2 regions of the Clostridium thermarum genome follow, and region 2 is predicted to be linked to the other one. Evidence: predicted binding sites of a transcription regulator. Region 2 holds the regulator's gene; the other holds the start of a gene.
What was found. Region 2 encodes Rex, which represses fermentation and respiration genes when NADH is low (regulators of the CRP and FNR family bind a similar motif). Its sites were predicted from a motif close to ATTGTTAANNNNTTAACAAT; they were not measured.

Region 1: FHY60_RS02230 (flavocytochrome c) is a predicted target of Rex. The motif match lies at 9,387-9,406, and genes of this name have one in related genera.

Annotation. Positions count from the first base shown of each region.
Region 1 is NZ_CP040924.1:492,941-508,211, reverse strand. Features, by position in the region: gene FHY60_RS02305 (glycoside hydrolase family 65 protein) at 1-938, opposite strand, end outside; gene FHY60_RS02300 (Gfo/Idh/MocA family protein) at 956-1,996, opposite strand; gene FHY60_RS02295 (hypothetical protein) at 2,186-2,659, opposite strand; gene FHY60_RS18665 (anti sigma factor C-terminal domain-containing protein) at 2,769-2,966, opposite strand; gene FHY60_RS02285 (anti sigma factor C-terminal domain-containing protein) at 2,897-3,412, opposite strand; gene FHY60_RS17720 (hypothetical protein) at 3,449-3,619, opposite strand; gene FHY60_RS18405 (hypothetical protein) at 3,639-3,770, opposite strand; gene FHY60_RS02280 (hypothetical protein) at 4,141-4,704, shown strand; gene FHY60_RS02275 (hypothetical protein) at 4,790-5,008, opposite strand; gene FHY60_RS02270 (YvrJ family protein) at 5,248-5,418, shown strand; gene FHY60_RS02265 (DUF1659 domain-containing protein) at 5,511-5,735, shown strand; gene FHY60_RS02260 (DUF2922 domain-containing protein) at 5,774-5,992, shown strand; gene FHY60_RS02255 (DnaD domain protein) at 6,277-6,483, opposite strand; gene FHY60_RS02250 (hypothetical protein) at 6,602-6,907, shown strand; gene FHY60_RS02245 (RpnC/YadD family protein) at 7,093-8,001, opposite strand; gene FHY60_RS18400 (hypothetical protein) at 8,330-8,464, shown strand; gene FHY60_RS18660 (hypothetical protein) at 8,820-9,011, shown strand; gene FHY60_RS02235 (hypothetical protein) at 9,071-9,331, shown strand; gene FHY60_RS02230 (flavocytochrome c) at 9,470-10,975, shown strand; gene FHY60_RS02225 (GNAT family N-acetyltransferase) at 11,063-11,569, opposite strand; gene FHY60_RS02220 (hypothetical protein) at 11,656-12,501, opposite strand; gene FHY60_RS02215 (DUF1659 domain-containing protein) at 12,715-12,939, shown strand; gene FHY60_RS02210 (DUF2922 domain-containing protein) at 12,977-13,195, shown strand; gene FHY60_RS02205 (hypothetical protein) at 13,450-14,007, shown strand; gene FHY60_RS02200 (hypothetical protein) at 14,147-14,392, shown strand; gene FHY60_RS02195 (AAA family ATPase) at 14,450-14,737, shown strand; gene FHY60_RS02190 (hypothetical protein) at 14,955-15,271, opposite strand, start outside.
Region 2 is NZ_CP040924.1:3,003,821-3,019,091, reverse strand. Features, by position in the region: gene hisD (histidinol dehydrogenase) at 1-808, shown strand, start outside; gene hisC (histidinol-phosphate transaminase) at 808-1,863, shown strand; gene hisB (imidazoleglycerol-phosphate dehydratase HisB) at 1,860-2,447, shown strand; gene hisH (imidazole glycerol phosphate synthase subunit HisH) at 2,461-3,066, shown strand; gene hisA (1-(5-phosphoribosyl)-5-[(5-phosphoribosylamino)methylideneamino]imidazole-4-carboxamide isomerase) at 3,063-3,770, shown strand; gene hisF (imidazole glycerol phosphate synthase subunit HisF) at 3,790-4,551, shown strand; gene hisI (phosphoribosyl-AMP cyclohydrolase) at 4,555-4,878, shown strand; gene hisE (phosphoribosyl-ATP diphosphatase) at 5,073-5,405, shown strand; gene FHY60_RS13640 (S1C family serine protease) at 5,577-6,974, shown strand; gene FHY60_RS13635 (ABC-F family ATP-binding cassette domain-containing protein) at 7,035-8,951, opposite strand; gene FHY60_RS13630 (redox-sensing transcriptional repressor Rex) at 9,268-9,906, shown strand; gene FHY60_RS13625 (IS30 family transposase) at 10,222-11,517, opposite strand; gene FHY60_RS13620 (short-chain-enoyl-CoA hydratase) at 11,842-12,624, shown strand; gene FHY60_RS13615 (acyl-CoA dehydrogenase) at 12,660-13,799, shown strand; gene FHY60_RS13610 (electron transfer flavoprotein subunit beta/FixA family protein) at 13,822-14,601, shown strand; gene FHY60_RS13605 (electron transfer flavoprotein subunit alpha/FixB family protein) at 14,625-15,271, shown strand, end outside.

The DNA of each region.
Region 1 (15,271 bases), 1.3 Mb from region 2:
TTGTTTCTGCTGTTTTCAAAGAGGTCATCGTATCTTAGACCACTGTTTTTCACTAGGTGGTCCAGAGACAACTTTTTTAGTTTTTCTAAATCCTTGTCTGCGGTAAGGTCCTTGTGTATATCAATATCCTTGTAAATATCAAGATTGTTGTATATATTAAGGTCGTTGTCCAAGCTTGTGAAGATGTTGTTGACCTTCTCCACAGTAAGGGTTTCCCCCTTCGCCACGGTGACCATGGAGCTGCAGTATAAGCTTCTTCGCTGCAAGGAATAGGTCAGCTTGCAGTTTAGAACCTTGTCATTGAGATAGAAATTCACTGTGCTATTAAAGACAAAATCAATTTTTGTTTCCGTTGTCTTTTGAAGGAGCTGAATGTACTTGTTGTCGTACACCCTTTTGTCTCCATCATGAAAGTGCTGAACGCCGGAGTTAGTCTGTCGCCCGTTGATACCGGTTCTTACGGATATGTCAGCATCCTTGCTTATGGGGGTTATCTCCACCTTCATGCCGATTAGGTGACGGTCCTCTAGGGATACAAATCTCCTGAAAAGTATTTTGTATTCTTCCCCCCTTTTGTTTTGCCAAAGGACTAATCTTATGAGCTCTCCGGTTTTCAGGTTCAATTGCCGACTGTATTCAAGTATTCTTCCATCTTTGAGGGAAAACACTTCCCCATTCATGGATATGACCATTTCCGTTATATCCGCCGCATTTGGAAGCTCTGTCACTTCCTGCCGGTCAAATTTATTATAGGTTCCGGCAATAAACAAGTTCCTGGTTTGTCCCAGGTAAGGCTCTTCAAAGGCAGACCTGAGGCCCAGGTAGCCATTGCCCAGCGCCATGATACTTTCACATTTGCCCTGGTACCTGTCATCAAAACTTGTTTCTTCCACAATCCAATTCTTATACTCCCCTGTACCCCTATTATAATTCAGCATAATGATTTCTCCTTAATTTACAGTTTTACAGATTGGCCAGTCTCGGCAGACTCATAAAAGGCATCTACAATCTTTTGAACAATTAAACCTTGGTCAGCAGTACAGAGCAGATCCTCATTGCCCAGACAGGCATCAATAAAGCTTTTTATGCTTCTGCTGTGCTTATCCACCTCAGCCAAAAATGGCAGTTCCATATCTATAAGACTTCCATGTTTTTCTGTGTAAATTACCGGTGGGAAAACTGTGGCCCCGGCCTTTTCCCCAAACAGGTTCACATTCATGAGAGACCTGTCCTTCATATTTAGGGCAAAGGCTGTCTCCAATATCATTGAAGCCCCATTTTTAAAGCGTATAAAGCCAAAGGCAGAATCTTCTACGGTGAACTTTTTGGGGTCCCAACCTCCCATGAGGCCTACTCCACCCTTTTTCCCAATCTTGTCATAGGTAACGGCGGATACATAATCTACCTCCGGATAGCCCATGAGGTACAAGGCCGTATCCAGCATGTGGACTCCAATGTCTATAAGGGGTCCCCCACCCTGTATGTCCTTGTTGGTAAAGACTCCCCAACCTGGAATCCCCCTTCTTCGCAGGGCTTGAACCTTAACAGAGTAAACTTCACCGAATTCTCCGGCGTCTATAAACCTCTTGATAGCCTGGACCTCTTCACTTTGCCTGAAATGAAAATTATAAGTCAATATCTTATTATTTTTCTTAGCAGCCTCCGTCATCCTCTCCGCCTCGGACTTTGAAATGGCCGGCGGCTTTTCACACAACACATGGCATCCATTGTTTAGGGCAGCAATAACCGCCTCCGCATGAAACTTATTGGGAGTGCACACACTAACTGCATCTAATTCCACATGCTTAAACATTTCCTCATAACTCGAAAAGTAGTGTGGTATGTTGAACTTTTCAGCCATATACTTTGCTCTGTCCAAATTTACATCAATGATTGAAAGCGTTTCTACAACATCTGAATTCTTCATATAGTTTGGCATATGAGTCACTTCAACTATCTGTCCAGCGCCAATTATGCCTACTCTTAACTTTTTCATCGCAATCGCCCTTTCTTTTTAAAAAAACGTTTTATCAATTTGATGATATCACTTTTCTATTTGATAGTAAACCTTTTTATTGTTATAATTGCGGCACAAAAAACAAAACTATCCACAAGCCCGGCACCTTTTGAGTACCGGATGGGGATAGTTTTGTTATTAATTTTATTATTTCTTGTGTTCTAAAAATTATAGCATCATACCTGCATAGCGAACCCTCATTGCCAATATGGTCCTAGCAGTCTCACCAATATTTCTCATAAAAAATACAGTTCTATCTATAAGATAATTTATCAGGCTATCATCAAATTTCATCTTCAAATTCATATCCTGAGCTCCGGCCTTGTTGGTAATCTGATAGCTGTCACATAGACAGCATAATACCCAGGCATCACTGTTTTGATAAGGACTTAGAAAATACAAAAGGTGCGGAAACTTTGCAAAGACCTTTGTGTAGTAAGCCTTAACTGCCGGAATTTCAAATATCTCCCTAGGATCATCATCATATCCGTCTACCTGAATAACCAGCTTATTCTTATAATTTTTAACACCATTTTTTATAAAATATTTTATAGTATCCTCCATGTCCTTTATGTTTGAAGTTTCAATAGCTTTTCTGTCTATAGTAAGAAACAACAAAGTTGAATCTGGAGTAGCTGCCATAGTCCCCACCTCCTTATATAACTCATACTGAACACTAAGATTAGCAATATAGTTATTTTATCATATAAAGGTGGGATTGAAACATTGCAAATGAATTTTTGACACTAATTTATATACTTAGAAGGTTTATATACTTAGAAGGAAGCACCCCATTTATTTCTATGGTTTTTATATTTTTATTATTTAGAAATTGTAAAAGTTCTCTGGCCTCTCCATGAACCAAGACTCCATAGATATTTATTCCGTTACTTTCAACATAGTTAAGTGCCTTCCTATAGTACTCCGATTTAATTTCACTGTTATCCAAGGCTGCACTGCCTTTTGCCTATCATTCACATATTTTAGGAGGGACATAAAATGCTTGGTATAGCCTTCCTCAAAGGAGCCATCAAAGGTCCCCTCATCAATTTTGTCCCGCTTATAGTGCGCTAGCTGCAAATATGGATATTTATCCTTATCTACACTGTCTAAAGCAGCAGTTCCATCATAGGGATTGGGATTAAAGCCTGTCAAATACTCCCCTCTTGTACCTTTTGGCACAGTGAGCACTGCAGCCCACTTAAAGGTCAGCTTATCATCATAGTTTTCTCTCAGTTCATCCAGATCCTTCACCCTTATATCCTCTTGAAGCATTACGTAGACAGACACATAGGAAAGGGGATTTAATTCCTTGATATAATCAAGCATTTCTTTATTTCCGGAATCTATAACGGTATTATCGGCATGTGCTGATTGTATATTCAAAAACTCCATAAAGTTAACAGGTAAATTAAGCTCTGTAATAACTCTTTAGTCAAAATATAGGTCTTTGTGGTATTTGTCCACAGTCTTTTGAGTTGGGTTATAATAGAAGCTGCTTGCCAGCGGAGAAACTATATAGTTGATTGCAAATAGGATTAAAAACACAGCCGCAACGGAAGCTAATATAACCTTGTGCAGTTTCTTGTTTACACTTCTCAATAGACTTAGATGGCTTCTTTTACTTCCTTAGGCAATCCCTTAAACTTTTGATCAACTGTTTAATTAGGAGTTCTGCTTTACCTTCTTGTTTGCCTTCACTTACTTTTTCATACAAATAATTATATGCTTCATCTCCATCTAATTGATGCATGTAAAAGGCTTTTATATTATACTGCACAGACCCGCCATCTATTGATGCTATCTTGAACTTTATTATAATCCATAACTACACGCCTTTCTATACTAACTTTGACATTAGTATTATTTACAGAACAGGTGTAGTTCAAACATTTATTCTGACTTATTAAAGTACTCTTTCAAATAATCAAAGTGTAGCAAACTTGCCACACTAGTTCATCGATTAATTTACTATTTTACTAAATCAACGTCCCTCTGTCCCAAAGGCTTGCCTTTTTATGTGAATAATAGTATTCTTTATATAGAGTTCCTGCCTAAGTCCTCCAGTATGTTTTCAACGTATTTATAAACAAGCAATTGCATAAAATATTATAGGTGATGTTATGAAGAAAAAAAGCTATTTTAAGGACATTTACAATTTTGATAAAGCGAGTAACTCTTATTGTATAGAAGTATCCTTGGACAATTACGAGGACGTGTATGATGACTGGGATCCCTCACCTTTCAAGAAAAGAGATATAGAGGACGAATTTAATGACTTTATAGTCAACTCCTCAGAGGATATCCCACTTAAATACAAAACCACAATTGTACTTTATTTACCACAGTCTAAAAAAGATGAAGCAAAAGAAGCGGCTTTAAAATCGGCCTATCAAAACTATTACTCCTATGCTCTGGAACGTCTTAACATATCCCTGTCAAACCTATATAGAAAGATAGGTATGTACCTGGTTCTTTCTCTGCTCTTCTTAACAGTAGGCTACTTCTTCTTCAAAGAGGATCAAAATGTACTTCTCAACGTACTCCACGAAGGCATCTTTATCGGTGGCTGGGTTTTCTTGTGGGAATTTTTCACTGAGATTTTTATAACCAGAAAAAAAATAGTAGAAGAACATAAATTATTTGAACGAATCTATAACTCCGAAATTAGATTCTCCTACTACTAAAAATATAGTGTATAAATGCAAAAATAATCCACACTTTATATGGGTCTCCATATATTTGTGTGGATTGTTTGCTCTATACTGTTAATTAAACATTATCCAACGGGACAGAAGCAACGTCCCTCTGTCTCCTCTTGAGATGTGTCTCTATAACCTCAGGAACTAAGCCGGTCTCCAGCCCTGCCAACTTTAGATTAAACTTGTATATGCCGCAAAGGGTGGTCATGGTATTAGTGATTAGGTACATGTAAAAATATCTCTCCTCCGGTGTAAGCTCCACAACAAAATCTTTTTGCCAAAACCTCATATCAATTTGCTTAAAATTTGCTATTGCTATTTCCTCCTTTTTAAACCTTAAAATTATTTTCTTAGATAATTAATATACAGTTGGATAAGAAATTACCTAAAAACAGTGTAATGTTTGCAAAATATTCATATATTAGCACTTCTGTTCGATTTTTTCAAAAGATTTTTCATCCATCCGGGGCAATTTTTCCTCCACCGGCATAATAATTGCTATACAAACTCAATTAAGGAGGTGAAGTCATGGACGATTTTTTAAAGGGGGTGGCCAACACCGGGTTTCCTATTGTGGTAGCAGGCTACCTGCTGATCAGGATAGAAGGCAAGCTGGATAACCTATCCGCATCTATAAACAAGCTGTCCACGGTCATATCCGTAAAACTAGGCAGCAAGGATGAAGATAAGGGGGCATAGGTGGTTCGGAAAAAAATTTTTACATGCAAGGGGCAAATATCCTTTTTCATGTATATTCATTACTCGTAAACACAAGGAAAGGAGGAATGAAAATGGCAGTATTAACCACTAAGGATTCCACGAAGCTTGGCTTAATATTGGTTACCGGGGTTAATGAAAAAGGTGACGAAGTTAAAAAGACTCTGAACCTTTCAAAAATCAAAGTAACTGCTGCAGATGAGAACCTATTTGCAGTAGCAAAAGCTATCGAGCCACTTTTAAAGCGTCCGATAGCTTCCATCGAGAAGAACGATGTCTACACCTTGGCCAATGCTTAAGATCAAGTGAACAAAATTTTATGAAAGGAGGTTTTTAAATGGAGTATTCAGTTCAAATGACCTTTGTTAATGAAGTTGGAGACAAAGTTAACCTAACTCTTGGCAACCTCAGACCGGACGTTACACAGGCTGAAGTTAGCGCCCTTATGGATGCTATTTTAGCTCAGAACATATTCTTCTCCCCCGGCGGCGATTACAAAACTAAATATTCAGCACAGCTTGTACAAAGACAGGTTACTAAGTGGGATTTAGTATAAGCATGAGGGCACCGAATTTTCGGTGCCTTTTTGCTTACTTATCTGGCATCCACTATCAAAGGCATCTTTTCATAATACACCCTATAAGCGAGGTCCCTTTCCTCCTCAAACCGCAGCAGCCTTTCCACTAGTAAGTCACGGCGGTATCCCTTCAGTTTTCACACCTATAGGAATTCTTCCTGAAGGTCTAGGTATTCACTATCATGAAGGCCGATTGGTTCCTTGGGCTTAAAGTCTACGTATTTGGCCTTACCCTCTGCAGGATTCTTGAAAGAGCTTGCAGATCACCTCTCTTCACATCCCTTGGGATAACCTTCCCTTGGCCAGGTTGTAAGTATTCCGTTGATATAAGCCATACTAAATTTTCCCTTTTCTAAGGCTTTATTTATTGCCTTTTTGACATTATCATAGCCGTGCTGACATACTACTATTTTTACTGCATGAAGGTTCAATTCACCGATACAGCCCGTTAACTTCTCATACTCCTCCAATTATGTGGGGTTTTCTCAGCAGGTTGATAAAATCCTAGGATTATAAATCTTCTTTACGAAAACACCTATTTTCATTTTAGAAATTACTGTTATAATCAAATTAAGGGAGGTTATCATTATGAAAACCATTGAAGAAAGAATCAGAGATGTCAGAGAAGACTCAGGACTTACCAGCGAAGAATTTGTAAAAAGGTTTAATGTTGATGGCGAAGTTGTGAAAGTAATTGCGGACAAAAACATCTTCCCAGAAGGCTTTACGCAAAAAGATGCAGCTGAATACTATGAAATCGCTAAAGCCCTAAATGCCCTAGGCTTAAATCATGAGGATTTGAAATTACTATTGCAGATAAAGGAAGCAGGAATCACCCTTCAAGATATAGAAATGCTTAAGAGGCTTAAAGAAATCGGAATAAAAATGGGATAATAAAAACTGCACCGATGTATTATCTATGATACAACGGCGCTTTTCATTGGTATAATATTGAGACTACCTATTGAAACAATGTTTAAAAATTGAAGAAGCTCAAGTACTTATGGGACAAAAACAACGTCCCTCTGTCCCCTCTGTGTTTGAATAAGTAAAATAAACTTTCAATAGTTGAATACCTATCATTCAACACTTTTAGCTTTTTTTAATAACTCCTTAAACTCTTCCAAGCTATTTATTTTTATTATCTTCTTATGAAGTTCATCAAGTACTTCAATATCATCCAAGCTTTGGATTCCTTCTCTAATAAGTTTTGGAACAAAATCAAACTTTGCTGCCAATAAATCTACAATGTACTTTTTAGCCGAATCTAATGCTGCTTTCTTTGCTGCTTCTTTTCTTTCTTCCTCTACCCATTCATTATAAATTGGAGAGTTCATAAGCATGCTCCTTCCTATATATTTCTTTATCAAATCACTTGAAAACTTTTCAGCTGCTAAAATAGACATAACTGATAATAAATCAGCATGAAGAGCTTCATCAGTAACAGTGTCAATTGTGGCCATAGTAATTTGAATAATTCTCTCGTCACTCTCTGTCTGGCTCTTTTCCATTAATGGAATAAGTGGGTATAGCCCTGTCAGTTTTCTTTCAATTACATTCTCTTTATTCATTTCCCATACTTTTATTGTTTTAAACTTATAATTTAAAGTTTCTTCCCCATGACTTGCATCTTTTAATGAATACTGCTTATTATCGTGATTGCTATAAAAATAGACTACAATCTGCTCAATTGAAGGAGTCCCAATTCCCTTCTCAATGGTATACTCCCAAATATCCGCTCTATATCTCAGCATTCTAGCAGGAAGCTTATAATCCAAATATCCTTGAGGTTCTATATTTATTATAGATCTACCCTGTGGTGCATCAATTAAGATTAATTTATCTAGTTTTGATTCTTTCTTTGCTGGCACCTTGTCCGTATCCATTTCTTTAATCCATTCTTTCTTACAGTCAGGCACAACAAGGTTAATCCAGCCTTCTATACAGCTTTGCATTAACCGTTTTATTGGTATATCAATCTTTGCCAAGTTCAATTCACCTCTGTATACCTTATTGTTATTTTATCATATTGAAGAATTAATAGACAGTAAAAGTAAACTTTTATTCATAATTTGCTGCATCGGTGCCGATAGTTATATTATTGCCACTTACGAAGTTTTCAAACATATGTTCCTGTTAAAAACAAAATATATAAAATAAATCGGGTAGGAGGAAAATTAATATTACCGACCTCTCACAGCTGACTTTCACCTCCAGGTTGTCGCCCATACATGCTGTGCACACTCAAATTACATATCCTATCCGCTTCAATAAGTAAACTATCCACGGTAATATCTATAAAAATAGGCAGCAGTGATGAAGATAAAGCCGTATAGGAGCTTAGACAACAATAAATTCTGCATTCAAGGGACAAAAGCCATGGAGCCACTGCTTAAGTATCCGGTATCTTCCATTGAGAATAACGATTCTTACACCTTGAACATGGAATAATGAAGTTAAAAATTTCACCGCTGTACCATCTATAGTACAACGGTGTTTTTAATTACTGTAATATTGAAATTAGCCATTAAAAGAAAACTCAAAAGGAAATAAAAGCATCAATTGGGACAAAAAGAGCGTCCCTCTGGTAAGCGTCAAATATTCAACACATTTTTTCAATAAAAATCTTGTGACATAATACCTCTAGAATAAAGTATTGAGAGGAAGGTTTTATTAATTGAAAAAATTAAATCAAGGCTAACCCTGAAATTTCAATTTCAGAGGGTTTTAATAAACAACTTTTCTTAGAAGTTGTTCAAGTTTTATCATCTCTATGTTAAATTTAAGGAATACCTAAAATGTTTTTCTGGCTGCGGGAAGTACTGATATGCGTAAATCTATAGACGGTCTCGACATCATCGTCCAGATGAATTTTAAGCTAGATCCTTTAACCGAGCGTGAGCTCCGTTGGCTTTTAGATGGACTTGATATTCATCAGAAATGGGCTTATAATGCAGTTGTACAGCGCAAAGGTCTATGTGAAATTCTTACCTCCTAAATTACAATACAGGCCTAAGCAGTGCTGCAAAAGTAAAAGAAGCGGTAGTATCCGAGAACATGATAAGAGGAGGAGCCGCTTACTCCTTGGTTTTACTGCGGGTAAATGATAGCAAAGATACAAAAGCAGTGGCAAAAGAAATGTTCGAAGGTATCAATATGTCCAAATGGATTTGCGTAGGCGCAGATGAGTTAAGGGTAGCAACTGCCGGAGACACAGTTATGCTGGTAATGCTGCAAGACACCCTTTCCGATACAATTACCTGTAAGGATATCGAAGATGCCTTCAAAAAACTGTGCGGCGAGACAAGGGGACGTTGATTCTGTCCCAGGCAGAGGGACAGAATCAACGTCCCTCTGTCCCTTAGCGAAAACCATTGAAAAATTATTGACAATATTTTCGACATAATGTAACATAATACACGAAATATTTTATACACAATATTGGGGGGACAAAAGATGAAAAGGAAAGTATTTAGAACGCTCATCTCCGTTTTGACTTTAGCGCTCATATCTGCAGGCTGTAGCGTTCAGAAGACAAACAAAACTGAATACACTAAGGAAGCTGACGCAGTTTCCAGTGCATCTAAGACCGACTATACGAGTCTTGACAAGCTCAAAGACAAATATGACGTCATTATTATAGGTGCCGGTGGTGCAGGAATGACTGCTGCACTTGAAGCAAAAGCCAATGGAATGGATCCAGTTATTTTTGAAAAAATGCCGGTGGCCGGTGGAAATACAGTAAAAGCATCTTCTGGTGCTAATGCATCTGAAACAAAATTCCAAAAGGAACAAGGCATTGAAGATAGCAATGAACTATTCTATAAAGAGACATTAGAGGGCGGTAAGGGAACTAACGACAAGGATCTACTTAGTTATTTCGTTGAAAATTCAGCAAGTGCCATTGATTGGTTAGACTCTATAGGCATAAAATTAAATAACTTAACAATTACTGGTGGTATGAGTGTAAAGCGTACCCACAGGCCTGAAGATGGTTCCGCAGTTGGACAATACCTTGCAGCTGGTTTAATAAAAAATGTACAAGCACAAAAAATTCCTCTTTTCGTAAACTGTGAGGTTAGGGAGATTACTCAAAAGGATGGCAAAGTTAATGGTGTTAAAGTTCTTATCAACGGTAAAGATGAGAAGACTATTGAAGGAAAAGCTGTAATTGTTGCAACTGGTGGTTACGGCGCAAATATGGATATGGTAACAAAATATAGACCGGACCTAGAAGGATTAGTTACAACAAACCAACCAGGAACTACTGGAGATGGTATAACAATGATTGAAAAACTAGGCGGTACTACAGTTGATATGGATCAAATCCAAGTTCATCCGACAGTACAGCAAGAAAATTCCTATTTAATCGGAGAAGTTGTACGTGGAGAAGGCGGAATCCTTGTTTCCAGCGAAGGTACTCGTTTCGTAAATGAGATGGGTACTAGAGATGCTGTTACTGCATCAATTAATGCACTTCCTGAAAAATCAGCTTATGTTGTATTTGATGCTGGCGTAAAGTCTCGTGCTAAAGCAATTAATCAATATGAAAAAATGGGCTTTGTATTAAAAGGAGATTCCATTGAAGATTTAGCTCAAAAAATGAATGTTCCAGCAGATAAGCTGAAAGCAACTTTAGATACATGGAACAATGCTGTAAAGGATAAAAATGATGCTGAGTTTGGCAGAAAAACAGGAATGGACAATGACTTGTCTGCTGCTCCATACTACGCTATTAAAATAGCTCCTGGAATTCACTACTCTATGGGTGGTGTTAAGATTAATGCCAATGCAGAAGTTTTAGATAAAGATGGAAATGCTATACCAGGTCTTTATGCAGCAGGAGAAGTTACCGGAGGCTTGCATGGTAAAAACAGAATCGGCGGTAACTCTGTTATCGACATAGTTATTTTCGGCCGCCAAGCTGGTGTAAAATCCGCTGAATATGTAAAATCAAACTAACTGTATATACTAAAAAAGTGCCTGCCCCTTGACAGAAAACCGTCAAAGGTTCAGGCACTTTTAGTTTGATAATTTTACAATTGGATTTTATCGTATTTTTATTCTTGTGTAATGTTCTTTTTCATCAGAATGATGGATATAAGCTCCATTATTCAATTGCACTTTTAATGACGCAGGATTATCAATATGAACGCTCATATATATTTCACTTTCTTTAACAACATCTTTTGCCTTATCTATTGCTAATTTCAGCCCTTTCGTCCCATATCCTTTACCCCGATAATTTTTATGGATGCCATAACCAATTTGTCCAGCACCTTCTCTTAAGGAATCTGTCAAACAGTGCCTTAGCTTGAATAAGCCAACAATATTAGTGTCGTCCCATAAAAAATAAAATGTTTCTGGCACATAACCCTTAGGTAAATCTATGCCTTTTGAGAACTTTATCATCTCTGGCAAGGCCTGATTCATAAAATCTTCATAGGAATAGCCATAATATTTATTTTGAAAGCCATTTTCATCCCTTGGGGTATCTTTAATAAACTGATACTCCTTTTCGGCATCTTCTACATTTGCTTCTTTTAAATAAATCATATATCACCTCGTTATATTACTGCTTGTCTATTATTACTTAATTATATCAGCATATCTATCTATTGTCTCTCCATAGGTCTCCCCTTCTAGCCCGTCCCCCTTTCTCCAGCATCATCTTCTTCAAAAAAGTTCCATACCGCAATGGTTGTCCCCTCAAGAATATCCTCCTCTTCCTCTTCATAGATTATGTCTTCAGATACCACTTCTTCAATTATTTCATCATCTAGATCCTCATCTGGCTGGTCTAAACTCCAGAACATTAACGGCTTGTCTTCACTTGCATCTATGACTATTTCTTTTGCTTCTTCCGTTGGACCACTTTCTTTCTCTACCAGCTGTACTTCTTCTACTAAAGTTAGTTCCTTTGTCAAATCTTCTTCTGTTGCAGGCGTTTTTTCTGCATCTACAGGCTCTAAATTTTTCGCTTCTGCAGCTTTCACACCATCAACCTGGGTCTTGTCCACTTCCATCTTATCATCTACTGTATTTTCAACCACTGTATTTTCAACGCATGGTAATAGAATCCCGCTAAATAGTTCTTTAACCGGATATTCCCTTTCCAAACAAATTTCATAGAGGTGCTTTAAAAACTCCTTATTTTTTACGTCCTTAAGTTCTTTTTTGATTTCCTGAATTACCCTCTTGCTGTTTTTAAAGTTATGCTTAAACCAGTTTACTATCATGATTTCCTTGGTGGATTTTGAAACTATAATCTTGCCGTAGCTTTCAAAGCTTTGCAAGAGCCTTTCTATCACTTCTGCCGGATATCCGGTTTCAAGCTCAGCCACCTTCTGGTTGAACTTGTAGATGCCGCATTTGCTGGTCATAGTGTTGGTAACAAGATACATGTAAAAGTATCTCTCCTCCGGTGTAAGCCCCAGAACAAAATCATTTTGCCAAAACCTCATATCAATTTGCTTAAAATTTGCCATTGTTATTTCCTCCTCTAAAATCCTAAAATTTATTTTCTAAATAATAAATATACAGTTGAAGAAGAAATTGCCTAAAAACAATAAATTATTAACAAAATATTCATTTATTGACGCTTCTGTTCGATTTTTCTCAAAGAATTTTTTCATTCTGGGGCAAAAGGTATTTTTTCTGTATATTCATTACTCGAAAAGACAAGGAAAGGAGGAAGGAAAATGGCAGTTCTAACTACTAAGGACTCCACAAAGCTTGGCATAGTGATGATTACCGGTGTGGACGAAAAGGGTGACGATGTTAAAAAGACAATGAGCCTTTCAAAGATCAAGGTAGCTGCTGCAGATGACAACTTGTTTGCTGTGGCAAAGGCTATCGAACCCCTGCTCAAGTATCCGGTAGCCTCCATCGAGAGAAACGACGTCTACACTTTGGCCAATGCGTAAGAGCCTGAAAAAATATAGTATGAAAGGAGGTATATAAATGGAGTATTCTGTACAGATGACCTTTGTCAACGAAATTGGCGATAAGGTAAGCCTAACCCTTGGCAACATCAGACCAGACGTTACACAGGCTGAGGTTAGAGCCCTTATGGATGCCATAATTGCCGAAAACATATTTTTCTCTCCCGGCGGCGATTATAAGACTAAGTACTCAGCACAGTTTGTACAAAAGCAGGTTACTAAATGGGATATGGTATAGAAATTGGGCACCGAGTTTTCGGTGCCTTTTTCTTTCTTACCTCACTGCCTTCTTTCGCTCTAATAACGCACTCTTCAACTTAAAGGATTAGTCATCAGATAGATATAAAAGTTTATGTCATAATTGTTTTTAGCAATGATAAAGTACCGAAAGGTACTATTTTTTTCTCACAATGCCCTTCCGCCGGAACTGGAAATAGTGTAGGATAAAAAAGTAAGAGCACCCTCAATATGTCCTGGCTGACATAAATATGAATGAGAGTGCTCCACCTAAGCAAGATAATAATATTATATTTATTCAAGGATGTCAACAGCTATTCTGAAAATATCCATAAATATAAGTATAGATTAGAGTATCTGAGGTTAAAGTGTCCTAAGTGTGGATGTATATTATGTTATTGGGGTTCTTATGAAGTAAATTATGTTGATGATGACTGTGAAAGAAAGCTTCTAGTACTCAGAGGAATGTGTAAAAAGTGCGAACAATCCCACTCAATAAAACCATGGTTCTTACCGGGGAAACATCAATATGCATTACCTTGCAGAGAAGCAGCTGTGCTGGCGCACAGGAACGAGAAGGTAGGACTAAGACGAGCTTTGCGAGCAGGATTTAAGAAGAAAGAAGTGTCCTTAATGAATCTCAAGTACTGGATAGAGACTACAGCTAGGAAGTGCAGCATTTTAATATCTAAGATACTTGCAATAGTACAGAAACACTTCGGAAATGAAGATACCATATCCACTTACGTTAGAGAGATAAAAAGAAATGATAAATTCGTAACTTTTCCTGTAAAAGGCTATGGCCTAAACTAAAATCAAAGGTTTTTACAAGAAAAAGGAGGGCAAAGTTAAGACTGTTACTGAAGAAAACCTTATTAAGGCGCTTCAATATAAGAAGGAAGTACCGGAGCGCAGCGTAAGGCAAATCATTCAAATAATGGAGCTTGAGGGTGTGATAAAAACGGGTGAAATAAAGCAATCAACCCTTTCCAGGTTAATAAAAAAGTACTCTGAAGTTTATGAGTCAGAGATAGTAACTAACAATAAAGTATTCAGGCGCTATACCATGGAAAGAGTTAATCAAACCTGGGAGAGTGATGTTAAATACAGCGTTTATCTTCCGGATCCTAATAACCCGGATCGGATGATTCGGACATATCTAATTGCATTTATTGATGACAAGAGCAGGACCTTGTAGACAAGAAAAATAGAATGAGTTTCACTAAACTCTATGGTAAGGAAGGGAGGGCTTAGGATGTATGAATCATACTATGGTTTCAAAAAGACTCCCTTTATGCGAAGCATAGATACTAAAGAGCTCTACCAGCATCAAGACTTTGTAGAAGTCAAACACAGACTTAAATATGCCATGGAGAAAAGAACCTTCGCGGTAATAACCGGCCCTGTCGGTGCCGGCAAAACGACAGTTTTAAGGTGTATTCGTGAAGAGCTAAATAACAATATTTACACTTATATATACATATCCCAATCAGCCCTTACTCCAAAGATATTCTACAATGAGATACTGAAACAACTGAAATAATATCTATGCTGCCGTTTAGGCAGCATTTTTTTAAAATAAAATTCCGCTAGCGCTTCGAACTTCTCTGTAACATTTGGAAATTCTAACGGAATGATATCGTGGAAAAATTCCGGCACAGTAGTGTGAGAAACAACATCATTCCTTCTAAAAGACATTCTTGATTTTCTTCCTTAAAAATCTGAGTATAACCGCCATTGCTGTATGGAAAAGTCATATTTTAATAATGTCCTTCAATTTGTTTTCCTTTTTCATAGAACACAGCCTGCCCAAAATCAACTTGTGCTTCACCCATAGGATGTTCAAGGGGAATATATCCTTCTTCATCTTTGTAAATTTCTTTCTTCCTCTTTGCAACATAATCTGCTATTGTTCTATAACTTACATTAAGAAGTTCTTTATATTCTTCTTTTAATCTTGTATAAATTCTCTTAGCAGTATGTCTTTGTTTAACTGGAGCCGTCTTATCTTCCTCTAACCACCTATTAATTATTGGTATTACGAGTTCAATCTTTTTAGGCCGTCCTCTTTTATCTC
Region 2 (15,271 bases):
CCCTTCAAGAGACGGAAAGGTCAATGCCAACATTCTGGCTGCAGCAAAAATTGCCGGCGCGGATAAGATCTATAAAATTGGTGGGGCTCAGGCTATAGGGGCTCTGGCTTATGGTACGGAAACTATACCAAGAGTGGACAAAATTGTTGGGCCGGGTAATATTTATGTGGCCACTGCAAAGAAAAGTGTCTATGGATATGTAGATATTGATATGATTGCCGGCCCAAGTGAAATTCTCATAGTAGCAGACAAGGATGCCAATCCTAAATTTGTGGCTGCAGACTTGATGTCCCAAGCTGAACACGATGTACTGTCTTCAGCAATACTGGTTACTGATTCCCTAGACTTGGCCTACAAGGTTAGGGATGAATTAAATAGACAGATAAAAACTATGAGCAGGAGAGAAATCATTGAAAGTTCCATTGAAGACTATGGTGCTATCATAGTTACTGACAGCTTAAAGGCATCCATTGAAATAGCTAACGAATTGGCACCGGAACACCTGGAACTTATGGTACAAGAGCCAATGAAGTATCTAGGTCAAATTGAAAATGCAGGATCAATATTTTTAGGACAGTATGCGCCGGAACCTCTGGGAGACTATATAGCAGGTCCTAATCATGTGCTGCCAACCAGTGGTACCGCAAGATTTTTCTCACCTCTTTCAGTAGATAGTTTTATAAAAAAATCCAGCTTCCTATATTACACCCAGGAAGCATTGAAGAAAGTGTGCAATGAAGCAATTAAGCTGGCAGAAGTAGAGGGCCTGACTGCCCATGCCAATTCTATCAAAGTGAGGCTAAAGTGATGGGGAAGCTTAATATAAGTGAAAAGTTGATCAAGATCAAACCCTATGTGGTAGATAAAACCAACTATAGTGTAAGGTTAGATGCAAATGAAAGCTTTTTAGCTTTTCCGGAAGAGCTTAAGACAGACCTGTGGAAAGCACTTAATAATGTAATGTTTAACAGGTACCCCGATACGGATTCTACAGAATTATGTATGCTCTATGGTCGGTATTGCGGCATAGATCCTAAATATATTTTGGCGGGCAATGGCTCTGATGAGATCATACAAATACTGATCAATGGATTTTTGGATTGTGGAGATGCAGTACTTACCTTAAAGCCTGATTTCTCAATGTACAAGTTTTTTGCCTCCTTAATGGGGGCTTATGTACTAGAGTATGACTTGGGAGAGGAACTGGAATTTAAGATAGAGGACTTTGTTAGGCTGGCTAAGGACGAAGATGTAAAGCTGATAATATTCTCTGCTCCCAACAACCCTACGGGTAGAACTATTTCGCGGGAAGAAATTCTTTATATAGTAGATAAGGTTGATGCTTTAGTAGTAGTGGATGAAGCATATTTTGAATTCTGCGGAGAGACTGTAATAGACTGCATAACTGAGTTCGAAAATCTAGCAGTGATGAGAACTTGTTCAAAAGCTATGTCCTTGGCGGCGGCAAGAGTAGGGTTTATTATTGCTGGTGAAAAAATCATTGAAAACTTCAAAAAGGTCAAGACACCTTTTAATGTGAATGCCTTGTCCCAGGCAGCTGCTGCAGTTATACTGAGGCATCCGGAGCTTATTAAAAGTAATGTGGAGAAGATTATATCTGAAAGAGATTATCTGTATGAAAGGTTAGTAGAATTACAGAAGAGAGTAGGCCGTGAGAAGTTTCAGATATATCCCACAAAATCAAACTTTGTATATATAAAATCCTCAGAGGCAAAGAAAATATATGAGAGCCTTAAGGAGAAGGCTATAGGAATACGCTTTTTTGGCAAAAACTTAAGGATAAATGCCGGTTCAAGAGAAGAAAATGATGCTCTGCTAGCTGCACTGGAGGAAATATTATGAGTAGAATTGAAACCCAATCCAGACAGACAAAGGAAACAGATATAAAGGTGACCATAAATTTAGACGGTGACGGAACCTGTAATATAGACAGCGGCATTGGCTTTTTTGATCATATGCTCCATCTGATGGCTGTCCATGGAAGAATGAATCTAGACTTAAAAGCTGTGGGTGACTTACAGGTGGACTGCCATCACACCGTTGAAGACACAGGTATAATCTTAGGCAGCTGTATAAAAGCAGCCCTGGGAGATAAGGCCGGAATCAAAAGATATGGAACGGCTTACACACCTATGGATGAGGCTTTGGCCTTCGTGGCCTTGGACATAAGCGGTCGTCCTTATCTGGTCTTTGATGCAGAGTTCACTGTTGATAGAGTGGGGGAGTTAGATACTGATATGGTAGAGGAATTTTTCAGGGCCTTAGCATACAATGCAGGAATAACCCTCCATATTAAGATAATGTATGGCAAAAATAGTCATCATAAAATAGAAGCTATTTTCAAGGCCTTTGGAAGAGCTTTGAGGAAGGCAGTAACTATTGATGAAAATATTAAGGGTGTAATGTCTACAAAAGGGATGCTGTAGAGGAGGAATGGTTTTGATAGGTATTGTAGATTATGGCATGGGAAATCTAAGGAGCGTGCAAAAGGCTTTTGAAGCTTTAGACTATGAGGCTTTCATAAGCAGTGACAGGGAAGAACTTTCACGAGCAAAAGGCCTGATACTGCCGGGGGTTGGGGCCTTCCCTGATGCCATGAAAAATATAATTAGCAACGGACTAGACCTACTGATCAAGGAATTTGCAAGAGAAAACAGGCCAATTCTTGGAATATGCCTGGGGATGCAGCTGCTTTTCGATATAAGTTATGAGGTTAGTGAATGTAGAGGCCTAAGCCTGATTAAGGGAAAGGTTCTAAAACTGGATGAAAGCTTAAAAGTTCCCCATATGGGGTGGAATGATTTATATCTGGCCAAGCAGTGTCCTCTTCTGAAGGAAGTTGAAGAGGGCAATTTTGTATATTTCGTTCATTCCTATTATGTAGAGCTGGAGAATCTTCAGAACTTAAATGCCTTTTCTATTTATGGAATTAAAGTGCCGGCAATAGTAAGCCGGGGAAATGTATTTGGAGCTCAATTTCATCCGGAAAAGAGCGGAAGTATAGGAATGAAGATCTTAAGAAACTTCGGGGAGTTGGTTAAATGATTATAATTCCGGCTATAGATATTAGACAAGGAAGATGTGTGAGGCTCTACCAAGGGGATTTTTCCAAAACTACCGTAGTGGGAGAAGACCCCTTGAAGGTGGCAGAAAGTTTTCAGGAAACCGGTGCAGAATACATTCACATGGTGGATTTGGACGGTGCCCTGATGGGCTATCCCTTCAATGAAGAAGTTATTGTGAAGCTTGTATCGGTAATAAATGTACCTGTAGAACTTGGCGGAGGCATTAGGGATTTAAAGACAATAGACAAGCTTATAAACCGGGGCATAAGCAGGGTAATCTTAGGCAGTGCGGCGCTGAAAAATCCCAAAATGGTGGTGGAAGCGGTTAAAGAATTTGGAAAGCACATAGCTGTGGGAATAGATGCAAAAGATGGAAGAGTCACCATAGAGGGCTGGCTGAACACCAGTGATGTCCACTATATAGATTTTGCTCTTAAAATGGAGGACATCGGTGTAGACAATATAATTTTCACTGATATAAGCAGGGACGGAACCTTGGAGGGACCTAATCTTCAGCAGCTGGCGGCATTAAAAGAAAAGGTAAGCTGTAAAATTACTGCCTCCGGTGGAATTAAGGACATAGAAGACATCAAAGCTTTGAAGGCTATGGAGATCTATGGAGCTATAACCGGAAAAGCCATATATGACGGCACTCTTTCCTTGGCTGAGGCACTGAAAATTTAATGGAAAGTAGGGAGTTTAGATGCTTACTAAGAGAATTATTCCATGTTTAGATGTAAATATGGGCCGAGTGGTTAAAGGAATTAACTTTGTAAATTTGAGGGATGTAGGAGATCCGGTGGAAATCGCTGAGTACTACAATGAACAGGGGGCAGATGAACTGGTTTTTCTTGATATTACAGCCACCCATGAGGGGAGAGGCACCATACTGGAGGTCGTCAGGAGGACTGCGGAAAAGGTCTTTATACCTCTTACCGTTGGCGGCGGCATCCGGGATGTGGAAGACTTCAAAGAAATCCTTCGGGCTGGGGCGGATAAAATTTCCATAAACTCTGCAGCTGTAAGAGACAAATATCTAATCAGCAGAGCAGCAGATAAGTTCGGAAGCCAATGCGTGGTAGTGGCGGTGGATGGTAGAATGCGCCAAGACTGCAGGGGCTGGAACGTTGTAATCAATGGCGGCAGAATTGACACCGGCTTGGATCTACTGGAATGGGTAAGAGAAGTGCAAAGGCTGGGGGCCGGTGAAATACTTCTGACCAGCATGGATGCAGATGGAACAAAGTATGGCTTTGATATTGCCATGACTAAGGCTGTTACAGAAACCGTGAATATTCCGGTGATAGCCTCCGGAGGGTGCGGCAGCCTTGATCACTTTTCCCAAGTATTTCAAGAAACTAAGGCGGATGCTGCACTGGCGGCCTCCTTGTTTCATTTTAGAGAATTGACAGTGAAAGAGGTAAAAGAGTACTTGCATAAAAAAAACATACCGGTAAGGAGATAGCATATGACTGAGATAAAAAATCTAAAGTATAACGCCGAGGGACTTATACCGGCCATTGTACAGCATTACCAATCAAAAGAAGTGTTAATGCTTGCCTATATGAATGAAGAATCAATAAGGCTCACATTGAGAACGGGGAAGACATGGTTCTGGAGCCGGTCAAGACAAAAGCTTTGGAATAAAGGTGAAAGCTCAGGGCACTTTCAATATGTAAAAGATATTTTTATAGATTGTGACCAGGATACATTATTGATATTGGTAGACCAAATAGGCCCGGCTTGTCATACCGGCAGTTTCAGTTGCTTTTATAGAAGATTCAATCAGTGAGCTAATAAAATTATGACTGATGTTAGGACGACAATGGCAGCCTACGTGGGTTAGACAAAATGACAATATAATGCTTTGTTTTAAAGAACAGTTGATGGCAAAATTACAGGAAGCTTGTCAATCAACTGTTTCTTAAAACAAAGCCGCATGATGCAAAATTGAAGTCTTATCACAAATATATTTGAAAGGAGAATATCATGACTGAGAATGTAATACAAGCTCTATATCAGGTGATTCAAGAAAGAAAAGCCTGCCCCATGGAAGGCTCTTATACAAACTACCTCTTCAAGAGTGGTTTAGATAAAATATTAAAGAAAATAGGGGAGGAATCCACAGAGGTAATTGTGGCAGCAAAAAATAAGGATAAAGTGGAAACAGTCACAGAAATATGTGATCTCTGTTATCATATCCTGGTTCTCATGGCCCAAAAAGAAATAGAATTAAATGAAATAGAAGCAGAACTAGAAAAAAGGCGGCAAAAGATAGGTAATAAAAAAGCAGAAAAAGCTGAAGTGACAGTGCTGTAAAGGCCGATATTTTAAAAAGTGGAGTAATCCACTTTTTTTTGTATACTATGGGTTAAAATTTTAATTTTGACATGAAAATGTCATGATTTTGACACCAAACTGTCACAAAGACAGTTTATTATAAGTACATAAAATAAATGGTGGAACAAGCAATATAGAGGAGGTAATAGTATGGAATTCAACAGAAACAACAATGAAAATAATAATTCGTATAATAATGAAAACTATAACCAGAATTATAACCAAAACAATAATGAAAGCTATAATCAAAATGAAGGTAATTTAAATGCAAGCAATGGATACAACCGCTACGGACAATATAACCAAGGGGGAAATGGCTATACCTTTAACGCTGCAAATAGCAACACCCAGAACATGAACTATACAACACCGGTAGATGTAAGCTATAGTGCTTATGTACAACAGAGACCAAAGAAGAAAAGAGGCGGCTTTAGAAGGGCCATGTCTTATATTTTGACAGGTGTAATATGTGCAACCATTGGAGCCGGTGCTTCACTTGGAGCGGCCTTCTATATTTTACCCAATACTACATTATTCGAGCAGACTCCACTGTATAAGAGTGTTGCTGAAAACAGTGCTGTAAATTCAGTACCTTATGACCTTCATCCAACTACAACAGCACCGGAAGAAGGGGCCTTAACTATAACTGAAATAGTTAAAAAGGTTGGACCGGCGGTTGTTGGTGTATCAGTTAAGAGTGTGGCCGGAATAGATTGGTTCGGAAATGAAAGGATTTCAGAGGGTATCGGGTCTGGAATGATTATAAATGAAGAGGGCTATGTACTAACAAACTACCATGTAATATCCGGTGCTCAAGACGTTAAGGTTATACTAAACAACGGTAAGGAAGTAAACGCAAAGGTAGTAAATTACAATGCTTCTCAGGATATTGCCGTAGTTAAGATTGCAGAAGATATCAAAGTGCCCGGTGTAGTTGAACTTGGTAATTCCTCCAGCCTACAAGTTGGTGAGACTGTTGTTGCTATAGGAAATCCTCTTGGAAAGGAATTCTTGGGATCAGTAACCAGCGGTATAATAAGTGCCGTTAACAGAAACCTTGGAGACTCAAATGTACCTTATATCCAGACTGACGCAGCTATAAACAATGGTAACAGTGGTGGACCGCTTTTAAATTCAAGAGGACAGGTAATTGGAATAAATACAGCTAAGATTGATACAACAGGTACAAATAGTGTAGACGGAATGGGCTTTGCAATTCCAATTGATCTAGTTAAGGAGCAAATTCCGGACTTATCAAAGCCGATTTTGATGATAGGTATATCCGGAAGAGATATAGATGCTGCTACAGCTAAAGCAAATAACTTAGTTGAAGGGGCCTATATTCAGAGTGTTCAGGAATTTAGTCCAGCAGAAATGGCTGGTCTTCGTCCCGGTGATGTCATTACAAAGTTTAACGGACAAAAGGTAAAGACTATAGCAGAAATAAATGCCTTAAAGTCTAAGCTTAATGCCGGAGATGTGGTTAAGATAGAGGTATATAGAAACGGAAAGTATAAGGAATTAGAGCTTACTTTAAGAGAAAGCTAAAGATAAAAAATGCGGGGCTGTTAGCAGCCACCGCATTATATATATGGAGAGAGAGAACAACTAAACAAGCTCTTCCCATTCCTCATACAGTTTTTCAATTTCACTTTCCAGTTCACTGATCTGTTTATGAACTTGCTGACTCTTCTCAGGATTTGAGTAAACTTCTTCAAGGCACAGCTTATCATTGAGCTCTCTTAGGTTCTCTTCCTTTTTAGCTATGAAGGCTTCAAGATTTTTAACCCTTTGGGCCTGTTCTTTTTGAGCCTTCTCCAAGTCCTTCTTTTTCCTTCTTTCTTCCTGAAGCTTGGTCTTTGTCATACCGCCTTCCAACTGCTCAAGTTCTTCAAAATGGCGGGTGTTTTTTTTCTTTTCTACATAGTAGTTATAGTTGCCCAGGTATTCCTTGATTCCGTCTATATTAAGCTCATATATTTTGTTTATAACTTTATTCAGAAAATATCTGTCATGGGATATTACTATCAAGGTACCATCATAATCTATGAGGGCGTCCTCCAGGGCTTCACGGGACATGATGTCTAAGTGATTAGTGGGCTCATCCAACAGCAGCAGATTGTTCTTGGAAAGCATAAGCTTTAACAGATTTATTCTGCATTTTTCACCGCCGCTTAGGGTAGAAATAATCTTGAACACATCATCTCCGGTAAATAAGAAGGCTGCCAGAGCATTTCTGAGCTCTGTGGTGGTCATATTGGGGAACTCATCCCAAACTTCATCTATTACAGTCTTATCTTCATGAAGGTCAGATTGCTCCTGATCATAGTAGCCAGGTTGAACATTTTTGCCGGTATAGACAAAACCGGTATCGGGTTTAACCTTATCTAAAATTATTTTAAATAAAGTAGTTTTTCCCCTTCCGTTTTCACCGATTAAAGCAGTTTTGTCTCCACGCTTTATATCAAAAGCCACATTGGTAAACAAGGTTTTATCCCCATAGCTTTTAGACAGCCTTTCCGCATGTAAAACATCATTGCCGCTCTTTATCATGGCTTCAAAGGAAATCTTTGCACCTCTTTCATCGGTAACAGTAGCATCAATTCGCTCCATTCTTGCCAATTGTTTTTCACGGCTTTCTGCAGCCTTTATACTCTTTTCACGGTTATAAGACCGATAACGCTCGATAATTTCTTCTTGTCTTTTTATTTCAGCCTGCTGGAGCTTATAAGCCTTTAACTGGACCTCGTAATCCTTCTTACGCAGCTCAATAAACTTTGTATAGCTGGCATTATAGCATTTCATCTTGCCGCGGAGCAGTTCAAAAGTTGCATTGGTTACAGAGTCCAAAAAGAATCTGTCATGGGATATGACCACTATGGTTCCTTTGTAGGCTTTAAGATAATCTTCCAACCACTCTATGGCGTTTAAATCCAAATGGTTCGTAGGTTCATCCAGCAAAATTATATCTGGTTTTGTAAGCAGTAGCTTGCAAAGAGCAGCCCTTGTCTTTTGGCCTCCGCTTAGAATATTTATGTTCTTTGAAAAGTCTTCCTCGGTAAAGCCTAAACCTGTAAGTACACGGTGAACCTCGCCCTTATAAGTATAGCCGCCTCTTTTTTCTAAAAGTTCGCAAGTGGTGGTGTATTCCCTTATTATTCTATTGTGATAATCTTCTTTGGAAGCATCATAAGGTTCATTTAACTTTTCTTCTAAGTCAGCCATCTTTTTCTCTAAATTAATCAAATCTTGAAAAACCTTTAGAGCTTCTTCATAAATTGTACTGGTACTGTCCAAAGAGAGATGCTGAGACAAGTAGCCAATGGTCTTTCCCTTGTCTATATAGACCTCTCCGCTGTCCTGTGACAGCTGCCCTGTCAATATTTTGAATAAGGTGGACTTACCGGCTCCGTTAGCTCCTATAAGACCAACCTTATCACCTTCGTTTATGTTAAAGGTTATGTCCTCCAGTATTACGTCTACACCGTAACTCTTGTGTATATTTTTACAACTCATTACTATCATTTATCTATCATTCCTTTAGGATATTTTTTCACATACGATTACAGGGTATAAAACCCTTTATAATTATAATATTAATAAGTGAGTTTAACAACTTTATAATTATTTACTAATGAATAATGTAATTATTCGATACAAAAGGTCATAATGAATAGTATGTAAACTTTGCGTCTAGCCTTGACTTTATAGGTGTTTTTGTATGATAATAATTTGGTAGGAAAAATTATTGCATTGTTCTATAAGTATATTTCCAATAATGAAAATTATAACAAAGTTAAATATACTATTCTATTCTATCCTATATGTAAAGAGGTGTGTTATGGAAAGAAAAAAGAATATTTCAATGGCGGTGATAAAGAGACTGCCAAAGTATCACAGATATCTTCGTGAAATGTTAAATAATGACGTTGATAGAATTTCATCCAAGGACTTAAGTGAAAAGATAGGTTTTACTGCATCGCAAATCAGACAGGACTTGAACTGTTTTGGAGATTTTGGTCAGCAAGGCTATGGTTATAACGTTAAGGAACTATATAATCAAATAAGCGGGATCCTAGGACTAACTAAAGAGTATAAGACTGTAATCATAGGTGCAGGAAACATAGGTCAGGCCATTGCAAACTATACCAGGTTTTCAACCTTAGGTTTTAAACTCCAGGCAATCTTTGATGCTAATCCGAAGCTTATCGGCTTGAGAATTAGAGATGTAGAAATACATGATATCGATAGTATGCAGGACTTTCTGAAAAGTAATCCCATAGACATAGGAATAATTTGTGTTCCAAGAATAAATGCACAAAAAGTATGTGATATGCTTGTAGCCAATGGAGTAAAGGGAATATGGAACTTTGCACCGGTTGATCTTAATACTCCAGAAAATGTAATAGTGGAGAATGTTCATTTAAGTGAAAGCTTGTTGACCTTAACCTACTTATTGAACGAGAAAGAATCAGAATAAAAATTGTCGGCATGTTAAACTATTAACGCAAATTTTAAAAAAATTAATAAAGGGTGAATTGAAAAGTTAACTTCCACTTTGTAGAATTAACTTCCACCGTAAAATCGATACTAGATAAGATTTTTGGTTATAAGAGTAATTTTTTGCTTATTTTAGACAAAAATGAGGTATAATTTAAGTAGCTCAAGCAGATTTCAGCTGATTTTGGGTATAGCAAACAAAGGGTGAATATTTTCCGTTTTTTTTGCAAAGGTAAATTCCACCCATTGAAAAAGTTTTAACTTAAGCGCCAGCGGTAATCCCTGCTTGAGTAGGTTAATATTTTAATAAACTCGGATTCATGATAATCTCATTTGGTTTGATGAGTTCTGAATCCAACTTTGCGAGCGTTTTAGCGCCGTAAAGGAAGCTGAATACCGAGTATGGAGACTGGTCATTCAGCTTTTTTCTTGAATAAGAATTAATGTGACTCATCATCAATGAGATATCCTTCTGTTGAAATGAGTTGAAGCTCTGGCCTTTAGGAACAATTCTCCGGATCAATTCATGGTTGTTTTCTGCAGCACCTTTCTGATATGGCGCTGAAGGGTCGCAGTAGAAGATGCGTGTTATGCGGTTTCCCTGCCTATCAAACTCGATAGCCTTTGGATTTGTAAACTCACTGCCGTTGTCAGTTAGAATGACAGGAAATAGTTTTAGAAAAGTGTCAGGCCCCAGTTCCAAATAAAGATTTTCGAAAATATCTATGACGGAACGTGAAGTGTTTGCATCCCTAATAAAAGCAAGCATAAACTGAGAATCAACGAAATGGATAGTGAGCAACACCTTACCACCTTTAGTACCTTCAACAGAATCCATTTCAACTACTGGAGTATCAGGATTTTCCTTCATGAATTCAAGAAAATCCTGATATGTGCGTCCAATTCTGTAGGACTTATCCACTTTAAAATGATTTTTAAGCTTTTTTCTTGGACGATAAACAACTTTTCTTGGAAGGTCAATATTTTTTGTGGAGAAAAGATTGTAATCAATATAGTTGTAGATTGATTTTTCACTATGCATGATAAGGTCTCTGTTATTAACGCAGATATGGTGTATAGATTGACCTCTTTGAATGAGTGGGGTTATGATTTTATCAAGACGTTTAATCTCGTCCTCAGAAATAGTTATGCCGCTTCGTGACTCAGAACGACGAAGTACATATTCATCATGGGCATAGGAAGCATTATAGATTGCTTTCTCCAGAGTACATTTTGTAAGGCTAGCACATCCATTGCACACATAAGGTGGCTTAGAGAGTAAGTGACAAGTATATGCTTTGTAATCAGAACAGAATTTTGAACAATCTGAACAAAAGCGACAGCGTCGAATTCTACAATGTGATTTCTCACATAGATATGTATGGTTGCAAGTTAAACGATGAATACAGTTGTTAAAAGGTCTACCGTAAGAACCTGTTCGCTTGTACATGATATGATTTTTAACCTCTTTGGAAATGGTTGTACAATCTCGATCAAGCTCTCGGGCTATTGCTTTGAAAGAAAGGGAGGCTTTAAGCATTATTTCAATAGAGACTCTTTCCTCTAACGTAAAGTGTTTGAATTTAGCCATAATGAAAAACTCCTTCCTTACCAAGCAAGGATTACTGTAATGACGCATATATCAATATAATAATATTTTGTATTACTAAATTCCACTCTCTATACTCTTTCATATTTGTAGAATTAAAATCCACTCTTACCACCTAGAGAGGTGGAATTTACTTTTGCAATTAAAGAAAATTAATAAAGACGTGTATAATTCTACATAAACTATTGTAAATTATCTAATATATGTATATAATCATAATTGAAGCGGATTTTGCTTCAATTATTTTTATTTTAGATTGTTATAATATTAACAATTCCAACAATAAAACTAAGGGGGATTATTCTTATGGAACTGAATAATGTTATTATTGAAAAAGAAGGAAAAGTTGCCGTTGTGACAATAAACAGACCTAAGGCCTTAAACGCATTAAATTCAGAAACGCTAAAAGAGTTAGATTATGTAGTGACAGAACTGGAAAATGATGAGGAGATATACGCTGTAATATTGACCGGAGCTGGTGAAAAGGCCTTTGTTGCCGGAGCAGATATAACTGAAATGAAGGACCTAAATACTATAGAAGGAAGAAAGTTCTCCATTTTAGGTAATAAGGTGTTCAGAAGATTAGAAAACCTTGAAAAGCCTGTTATAGCTGCAATCGGTGGTTTTGCACTAGGTGGCGGCTGTGAACTGGCAATGGCATGTGACATAAGATTAGCTTCAGACAAGGCAAAGTTTGGACAACCAGAAGTTGGCCTTGGAATAACTCCCGGATTTGGTGGTACACAAAGATTAGCTAGACTTGTTGGAACAGGAATGGCTAAGGAATTAATATATACCGGTAAGATAATTAAGGCAGATGAAGCTTTAAGAATAGGACTTGTAAACAGAGTTGTTGAAGGTGAAAAGCTAATGGAAGAAGCAAGGGCTATGGCTCAGACCATTGCTGCCAATGCTCCTATAGCAGTAAAACTTTCAAAGGCTGCAATAAACAGAGGAATGCAATGTGATATGGATACTGCTCTTATGTACGAAGCTGAAGCCTTTGGTGAGTGTTTCTCTACAGCTGACCAAAAGGAAGGAATGACTGCCTTCGTTGAGAAAAGAGAAAAAAGCTTTCAAAACAAATAGAAAAAGTAATTGATAATTAAGGAGGTCAATGTTAAATGAATTTTACATTATCAAAAGAACAAGAGTTAGTTAGACAAATGGTAAGAGAATTTGCCGTAAATGAAGTTAAGCCAATAGCCGCTGAAATTGATGAAACAGAAGAATTCCCCATGGAAAATGTAAAGAAAATGGCCAAGCTCGGCTTCTTTGGAATACCTTTTAAAACAGAATTTGAAGGAGCAGGTGGAGACAGCCTTTCCTATATACTAGCTGTTGAAGAATTATCCAAGGTATGTGCAACTACAGGAGTTATACTTTCAGCTCACGTTTCTCTTTGTGCATCAGTTATAGATGCTTTTGGAACTCCGGCTCAAAAAGCTAAATATTTACCTGACCTTGCCAGCGGAAGAAAATTGGGTGCCTTCGGCTTAACTGAACCTAATGCAGGAACAGATGCAGCCGGACAACAGACTGTTGCAGTATTAGATGGAGATCACTATATATTAAATGGCAGCAAGGTGTTTATAACAAACGGGGGTGTTGCTGATACTTTCATAATATTCGCCATGACTGACAGAAGTAAGGGAACAAAAGGCATATCAGCCTTCATAGTTGAGAAGAGCTTCCCAGGCTTCTCCATCGGAAAGAAAGAAAACAAGCTTGGTATCAGAGCTTCCTCTACAACAGAATTGATCATGGAAAACTGCATAGTGCCAAAGGAAAACTTGATTGGACAAGAAGGTAAGGGCTTTGCCATAGCAATGAAAACTCTTGACGGAGGAAGAATTGGTATAGCAGCTCAGGCTTTAGGTATAGCAGAAGGTGCTTTTGAAGAAGCAGTAAACTACATGAAGGAAAGAAAGCAATTCGGTAAGCCATTAGCAGCCTTCCAGGGCTTACAGTGGATGATGGCAGAGTTGGAAGTTAAGATAGAAGCGGCTAGGATGCTTGTTTACAAGGCTGCATGGTTAAAGGACAACGGACTTCCATACTCCGTGGACGCTGCAAGAGCTAAGCTATTTGCATCAGAAGTAGCAATGGAAGTTACAACTAAAGCGGTTCAGGCCTTTGGTGGATATGGTTACACTAAGGAATATCCGGTAGAAAGAATGATGAGAGATGCTAAGATCACTGAAATCTATGAAGGAACATCACAGGTTCAGAAGATGGTTATAGCAGGTAACATTTTTAAATAAGATTCATAGGAGGAAGAGTTAGATGAATATAGTTGTATGTTTAAAGCAAGTACCAGATACTACAGCAGTTAAGATAGATCCTAAGACTGGAACCCTTATCAGAGAAGGAGTACCTTCAATTATAAATCCCGAAGACAAGCATGCCTTGGAAGAAGCCCTAGTATTAAAAGACAACTACGGTGCTAAAGTAACTGTAATAAGCATGGGACCACCACAGGCACAAAATGCTCTAAGAGAAGCACTGTCTATGGGTGCAGATGAAGCAATATTAATAACTGACAGAGCCTTTGGAGGATCAGATACTTTAGCTACCTCAGAAGCCTTGGCAGGAGCACTGAGAAAGTTAGACTACGATATAATCTTCGCAGGAAGACAAGCAATAGACGGAGATACTGCACAGGTTGGTCCGGAAATTGCTGAGCATTTAAATATTCCTCAGGTTACCTATGTACAGGAAGTTAAAATCAATGGTGATGTATTAACTGTAAACAGAGCCTTAGAAGATGGTTATGAAATAATTGAAGTTAAAACACCGGTACTTTTAACAGCTATTAAAGAATTAAACAATCCAAGATATATGAATGCAAGAGATATATTTGCATCCGCTAATAAAGAAATAAAAATTTGGAGTGTTAATGATATAGATGTAGATAAGACCAGGATTGGTCTTGCAGGCTCACCAACTAAGGTTAAGAAGTCCTGGGCTAAAGAAGTTAAGGGCAGCGGAGAGCTTATCAAGAAGCCTGTAGACGAAGCAGTACAATATGTTATCGGAAAACTTAAAGAAAAACACTACATCTAGTGTATTAATAGGAGGATTGTGAAATGAATTTAGCAGATTACAAAGGCGTTTGGGTATTTGCAGAGCAAAGAGAAGGCAAGCTTCAGAAGGTTTCTCTTGAGCTTTTGGGAGAAGGAAAAAAAATTGCAGATAAGTTAGGAGTAAAGCTTACAGCCTTACTTCTTGGAAATAATATAGAAGGTTTGGCTAAGGAATTAGCAGCTTTTGGAGCAGACGAAGTTTTAGTTGCAGATCATGAATTGTTAGCTAATTACACTACAGATGCTTACACAAAGGTTATATGTGACCTTGCAAGGGAAAGAAAGCCTGAAATAATTTTCATCGGTGCTACCTACATCGGAAGAGACTTAGGTCCAAGAGTAGCAGCAAGACTAACTACAGGTTTAACTGCTGACTGTACTTCTGTAGATATAGATGAAGAGACTAAGAACCTGATGGCTACAAGACCTGCCTTTGGGGGAAACTTAATGGCAACCATAGTTTGTCCAGACCACAGACCACAGATGGCTACAGTAAGACCGGGAGTATTCTCAAAGCTTGAAAAGGATGAAGCCAGAACTGCAGCTATAGAAAAGGTAGCAGTAGAATTAAGAGAAGAAGATATCAGAACAAAGGTTGTAGAAGTTGTTAAGACTGCTAAGAACCTTGTAGATATAGGAGAAGCAGAATT